2 regions of the Mesorhizobium captivum genome follow, and region 1 is predicted to be linked to the other one. Evidence: riboswitches for the same ligand, from Rfam matches in the RefSeq annotation. Region 1 holds a riboswitch; the other holds the start of a gene.

Region 1 (3,407 bases):
CTGCGACAGCTCCATCCCGCGGCCGTCGACCTGTTTTGTCTCCTGGAGAAGCTCCAGCAGCAGGCCGTCGCCCGAGCCGACATCGAGGACACGCGAACGGGCCGGGATGAGATCGTTGATAACCTCGAGATCGACACGTTGGGCACGATTGACGCTCATGGGAACACCTGCGGCCTTAGAGCATTCGAAGCCAAGGCGGAATCGCTCGGCGCCGCAGAAATGCGGCTAAAACGAAGAGATCGCGAGCCGCTCATAGGCTGAGTCCCCTGGCGCGGGCGGCCGAGGCGATGAAGCCGTTGATGGCCGCGAACAGTTCCGGTTCGTCGAGCAGGAAGGCGTCATGGCCGCGATCGGTCTCGATCTCGACGAAGGAGACGGAAGCGCCGGCGGCGTTCAGCGCATGAACGATCGAGCGGCTCTCCTCGGTCGGGAACAGCCAGTCTGATGTGAAGGATACCAGGCAAAACCGCGTCTTGGTGCCGGCGAAGGCATCGGCCAGCCGTCCGCCATGGTCGGCGGCGAGGTCGAAATAGTCCATTGCGCGGGTCAGATAGAGGTAGGAGTTGGCGTCGAAGCGATCGACGAAGGTCATGCCCTGGTGGCGCAGATAGCTTTCGATCTGGAAGTCGGCGTCGAAACCGAAGGTGAGCGCCTCGCGGTCCTGCAGGTTGCGACCGAACTTGCGGTGAAGGGCCGCCTCCGACAGATAGGTTATGTGGGCGGCCATGCGCGCCACGGCCAGCCCTTTTTCCGGACGCCTGCCGAAATCGAGATATTTGCCGCCGTGCCACTCCGGATCGGCCATGACGGCCTGCCGCCCGACCTCATGGAAGGCGATGTTCTGCGAGGAATGGCGGGCTCCGGTGGCGATCGGCAGCACCGAGAAGACGCGCTCCGAATGGCTGGCGGCCCATTCCAGCACCTGCATGCCGCCCATCGAGCCGCCAAGCACGCAAAACAGCTTCTCGATGCCGAAATGGTCGACCAGCATCAGCTGCGCGCGCACCATGTCGCGGATGGTGATGATCGGCAGGTCGAGGCCATAGGGCCGGCCTGTCGCCGGATTGATCGAGGCCGGGCCGGTGGAGCCGAGGCAGCCGCCGACGACGTTGGAGCAGATGACGAAAAAGCGGTTGGTGTCGATGATCTTGCCGGGGCCGATCAGCACCTCCCACCAGCCCGGCTTGCCGGTCACCGGATTGGTGTTGGCGACATGTTGGTCGCCGGTCAGCGCGTGGCAGACGAGGATGGCGTTGGAGCGGGCGTCGTTGAGGATGCCATAGGTCTGGTAAGCGACCTGGAACGGCGACAGCACCGTGCCCGCATCGAGCTTCAGCGGCTTGTCGGGACCGAACTGCAACACCGGGCTCGACGGATGGTCGGCCTCGTTGTTGGTCCTTAGAGCGCGCTGAGTGGCCATCGCATTCCCCATCCAGTCCGCATCGATTTCACTGACGCGGTATCCGGCCGGCAGCGGACAACAAAAAACCGGCCTGCCTTCGCAAAGCCGGTTACAGGTTGCAAACGGCCCTTTAGCGAATTGTTTAACGTGGCTGCAAGCCGACCGGCCAAATCACCACGGGAGTCCGGCTGCTCTTCTAGGACCAGCGCCGCGCTTCGTCAACGGGCAGCATCCTGGGGGCAGCATCCTGGGGGCAGCATCTTGGCGCAAGCACCGACACTCGACATTCGGGGCCACGGCCTGTATTTCCGCTGCGGCCTCGAAGGCCTTCTCGACGGATTTGTGACATGAAGCAGGATCAGCCACGTCCGACGCCCCGCGCGGGCATCATGGACATCGAGGCCTACGTGCCGGGCAAGAGCACGGCGCCGGCCGGCGTGACGAAGGTCTACAAGCTGTCGTCCAACGAGAATCCGCTCGGGCCGTCGCCGAAGGCGATCGAGGCGGCGCGTGAAGTGGCCGCGAAGCTCGACGTCTATCCCGACGGCTCAGCTCGCCGGCTGCGCGAGGCGATCGGCGACGTGCATGGGCTCAATCCGGCAAACATCGTCTGCTCCAACGGCTCCGACGAGATCCTGGGGCTCCTGGCGCAAACCTATCTCGCGCCGGGCGACGAGGCCGTGTTCACCGAACACGCCTTCATGGTCTACAAAATCTACATCCAGGCCGCCGGCGCCAAGCCGGTCGCGGTCAAGGAAACCAACGAGCGCGCCGATATCGACGCGATCCTCGCCGCGGTGACGCCGGCGACCCGCATCGTGTTCCTCGCCAATCCCAACAATCCGACAGGCACTTACGTGCCGTTCCAGGAGGTGCGCCGGCTGCATGCCGGACTGCCGAAGAACGTGCTCCTGGTGCTCGACGCGGCCTATGCCGAATATGTGCGGCGCAACGACTATGAAGCCGGCATAGAGCTGGCGGGCAGCGCCGAGAACGTGGTCATGACCCGCACCTTCTCCAAGCTCGGGCTCGGCGGCGCGCGCGTCGGCTGGATGTACGGGCCGGCGCATGTCGTCGACGCGATCAACCGGGTGCGTGGGCCGTTCAACGTCAATGCGACCGCGATCGAGGCCGGCATCGCGGCCATCCGCGACCGCGCCCATGTCGAGCGCAGCGTGGCGCATAACGAGAAATGGCTGGCTTGGGTCAGCGAACAGGTGACCCTGCTCGGGCTGCGCGTGACGCCGAGCGTCGGCAATTTCGTGCTGATCCACTTTCCCGACGACAAGAGGCATTCGGCGGCGGCCGCGGACGATTATCTCAGCGCAAGGGGCTATATCCTGCGCCGCGTGACCGGTTACGGCTTCCCGAACGCGCTGCGCATGAGCATCGGCACCGAAGAGGCCAATCGCGGCGTCGTCGACGCGCTGACGAGTTTCCTGAAAAGCTAGAGCACCATGGCATCACCGATGTTCGAAAGAATAGCGCTGGTCGGCATCGGCCTGATCGGCTCGTCGCTCGCCCGCGTCATTCGCCGGGAGGGCCTTGCGCGCCATATCGCCATCGCGACGCGCAGCAAAGCGACGCTCAAGCGGGCCGAGGAGCTCGGCCTCGGCGATTCCTACACGACCGATGCGGGGCAAGCGGTGCGCGGCGCGGATCTCGTCATCGTCTCGGTTCCGGTCGGCTCGTCCGGCGAGGTCGCCGCCGAGATCGCGGCGGCGCTCAAGAAAGGCGCCATCCTCACCGATGTCGGCTCGACCAAGGCCTCCGTCATCGCGCAGATTGAGCCGCATGTGCCTGACGGCGTGCATTTCATCCCAGGCCATCCGCTGGCGGGCACGGAAAAATCAGGGCCGGATGCCGGCTTCGCCGACCTCTTCGACAACCGCTGGTGCATCTTCACGCCGCTGCCGGGCACCGATCCGGACGCGCTGGAGACGCTGTCGGAGTTCTGGCGGCGCTGCGGCTCGAACATCGATACGATGGACCCGCAGCATCACGA
Region 2 (3,407 bases), on a different contig from region 1:
CTGCCGATATGATCCATCTGGATTTCTGCATTTTTGTCTCCCTCAGTCAGGTTCTCGACCAGTGAACCGCAGCCAAGCATGGCGCGCGGGGACTGGGCAAGCAGAGTTTGGCGTTGACGATGGATCAGCGCGCGGCGCGGAAATGCTTGGAGAGCTTGAGCCCCTGCGCCTGATAGTTGGAGCCGAGGTCGCTGCCATAGAGCGCCTGCGGGCGCTTGAGCATATGCTCGTAGACCAGGCGGCCGACGATCTGGCCGTGATCGAGGATGAAGGGCACCTCGTGGCTGCGCACTTCGAGCACGGCGCGGCTGCCGCTGCCGCCGGCGGCGGAGTGACCGAAGCCCGGGTCGAAGAAGCCGGCATAGTGGACGCGGAACTCGCCGACCAGCGGGTCGAAGGGCGTCATCTCGGCGGCATAGAGCGGCGGCACGTGCACGGCTTCGCGCGAGACCAGGATGTAGAATTCGTCCGGGTCGAGCACGAGCTCGCCGGCACCGCTCTTGTAGAGCGGCTCCCAGAAGTCGACGACGTCCTGCGCGGCGCGCTTGTCGACGTCGACCAAGCCGGTATGGTGCTTGCCGCGATAGCCGACCAGGCCGTCCTTGTCGCCGTCGAGATCGATGGAGAGCGCGATGCCGCCGCCGGAGATGTTGGGAGGCTCGGTGGCGACCAGCATCTCGGCGCGATGGAGATCGCGCAGCTCGTTCTCCGACAGCAGCGCGTTGCCGGTGCGGAAGCGTATCTGCGACAGCCGCGAGCCGGCGCGCACGACGATCGGGAAGGTGCGCGGGCTGACCTCGAGGTAGAGTGGGCCATGATAGCCGGCGGCGATCTTGTCGAACTCATGGCCGCGGTCGGTCATGACGCGCGTGAAAATGTCCAGCCGCCCGGTCGAGCTCTTCGGATTGGCCGATGCCGACACTTCTGCCGGCAACGCCAGGCTCTCGAGCAGCGGTACGATGTAGACACAGCCCGTTTCCAGTACCGCGCCCTCGGCAAGGCTGATCTCGTGCAGCTTCAGCCGGTCGAGCTTGTCGGCCACCAGGTGATCCGGACCGGGCAGGAAGGAAGCGCGCACGCGAAAAGCCTTGTCGCCGAGTCTCAGATCGAGACTGGCCGGCTGGATCTGGTTGGTGTCGAGCGCGCGCGGCGATTTCAGCGCATTCGCCTCAAACAGCGCCGCGATGTCCTGATCCGGAAGAATGCCTGTCTGCCGCAAGGTCTGGCTCCGCTAGAGCAATTCACCGTTTTATGGAAACGGCGAACCGCTCTACCTCTTTGTTTTGACGCAATTCCGGACGGAAAACCGTTTCACACTTTTCCGGGAATTGCTCTAAGGCCGGGCAAGCGCATGGGTGCAGGCTCCTGCCTGGTACAAACCTCTTAATCAAGCGGGCAATTGACGCAAGCGCAGTGCAGGTCTAAAGGGTCGTTATCCCGTGGTGATTTGGCCGGTCGGCTTGCAGCCACGTTAAACAAGTCGCTAAAGGACCGCTGGCCGCAAGGCCTTATGGACCGGTTGCGACATCGCGGCCGGTTTTTTTGTGTTTGGAAGCAGGGCGATGACCAAGACGCGTAACTGGAAGCATCAGACGGCACTCGTGCATGGCGGAACGCTGCGTTCCGGTTTCGGCGAGACCGCCGAGGCGATGTATCTCACCCAGGGCTATGTCTACGAAACGGCGCAAGCCGCGGAAGCCCGCTTCAAGGGCGAGGAGCCGGGCTTCATCTATTCGCGCTACGCCAATCCGACCGTCGACATGTTCGAGAAGCGCATGTGCGCGCTCGAAGGCGCGGAAGACGCGCGCGCCACCGCTTCCGGCATGGCGGCGGTCAGCGCTGCACTGCTCTGCAGCGTCAAGGCCGGCGACCACATCGTTGCGGCGCGGGCGCTGTTCGGCTCCTGCCGCTGGGTGGTCGAGACGTTGGCGCCGCGCTACGGCATCGAGGCGACGCTGATCGACGGCACTGACATCGCTAATTGGGAAAAGGCGGTCAAGCCGAACACCAAGCTGTTCTTCCTGGAAAGCCCGACCAATCCGACGCTGGAAGTGGTCGACATCACCGCTGTCGCCGCTTTAGCCCAATCGATCGGCGCACGCGTGATCGTCGACAATGTGTTTGCCACGCCGCTGCAGCAGAAGCCGCTGCAGCTTGGCGCCCATGTCGTGGTCTATTCGGCGACCAAGCATATCGACGGACAGGGCCGCTGCCTCGGGGGCGTCATCCTGTCGGACAAGAAGTGGATCGACGAGAACCTGCACGACTATTTCCGCCATACAGGCCCGAGCCTGTCGCCATTCAACGCCTGGACGCTGCTCAAAGGGCTTGAGACGCTGCCGCTGCGCGTGCGCCAGCAGACGGAAAGCGCCGGCAAGATCGCCGACTTCCTGGCCGGACGGCCGGAGATCGCCCGCCTCATCTATCCGGGCCGGGCCGACCATCCGCAGGCCGATATCGTAAAGAAGCAGATGTCGGGCGGCTCGACGCTGATCTGCCTCGACGTCAAGGGCGGCAAGCAGGCGGCCTTCGCCTTCCAGAACGCGCTCGACATCGTGCTGATTTCCAACAATCTCGGTGATGCCAAGAGCCTGATCACCCATCCGGCGACGACGACGCACAAGAACCTCAGCGACGAGGCGCGCGCCGAGCTCGGCATCGGCCCGGGAACACTGCGTCTGTCTGTCGGGCTTGAGGACGCCGACGATCTGCTGGCCGATATCGACGAAGCGCTGAAAGCGGCGAAGTAGCCGCCCCAGGCCGATCGAGAGAGCGCCTGAGCGAGGCTCAGGCAATCTCTTCCAGCTCGGTCAATGCCTTGGTGTGGATGGTCATGGCGTTGCCGCGCCATTCGACCGCGCCGCTGAGCCAGCCGCGCACCCAGACGGCGGGAAGCATCGCGTCGCGCACGATCATGGCGGTCACGCTGCGCGGCGACAGATACCAGCCCTTCGACCAGGCGAGCAGGCATTCCGGCACATAAGCGATCGCCAGCACACACAGCGCCGTGGTGGGGAGGCTGACGCCGGCGCTTGCCGCCGCTATCAGCGCGAAAATCAGCGGCATAACCACGCCGGTCAGGATTTCGGGGGCAAAAAACAGCGGGAAAGTGACGCGGCGCAGCCGCGCCCAGCGCGCCTGACGCGACCAGATTTCGGCGAACGTGCGCTGGCCGAGCGGCTGTTCGAAGGGCGACGCGACGAGATTGACGCGCAGTCCCAAGCCGTTGACCAGCTTGGTGGCGGCCGCGTCCTCGGCGATCTCGGCGGCTAAAGCCTGGATGCCACCGTTCGCGTCGAGCATCGGCTTGTTCCACAACATGCTCTTGCCTTGGGCGAAGCCAAGGCCGAGCGCTTCGCCCGTATATTGCCAGCGCGCCTGCAGCGTGTTGAGGAAGGCGCATTCGA

What was found. A riboswitch is a leader RNA that binds a small molecule or an ion and turns the genes downstream of it on or off. The one in region 1 is predicted to bind S-adenosylmethionine.
Region 2: it holds a riboswitch for S-adenosylmethionine, as region 1 does, so the genes downstream of both, RFM40_RS25355 (O-succinylhomoserine sulfhydrylase) here and metX (homoserine O-acetyltransferase MetX) in region 1, are expected to answer to the same signal.

Annotation. Positions count from the first base shown of each region.
Region 1 is NZ_JAVIJB010000011.1:88,150-91,556, reverse strand. It holds gene metW (methionine biosynthesis protein MetW) at 1-159, opposite strand, end outside; gene metX (homoserine O-acetyltransferase MetX) at 251-1,420, opposite strand; SAM riboswitch at 1,513-1,590, opposite strand; gene hisC (histidinol-phosphate transaminase) at 1,750-2,853, shown strand; gene RFM40_RS12120 (prephenate/arogenate dehydrogenase family protein) at 2,860-3,407, shown strand, end outside.
Region 2 is NZ_JAVIJB010000036.1:23,070-26,476, forward strand. It holds gene RFM40_RS25345 (ABC transporter substrate-binding protein) at 1-31, opposite strand, end outside; gene RFM40_RS25350 (2'-deoxycytidine 5'-triphosphate deaminase) at 125-1,219, opposite strand; SAM riboswitch at 1,430-1,507, shown strand; gene RFM40_RS25355 (O-succinylhomoserine sulfhydrylase) at 1,563-2,750, shown strand; gene RFM40_RS25360 (ceramide glucosyltransferase) at 2,788-3,407, opposite strand, start outside.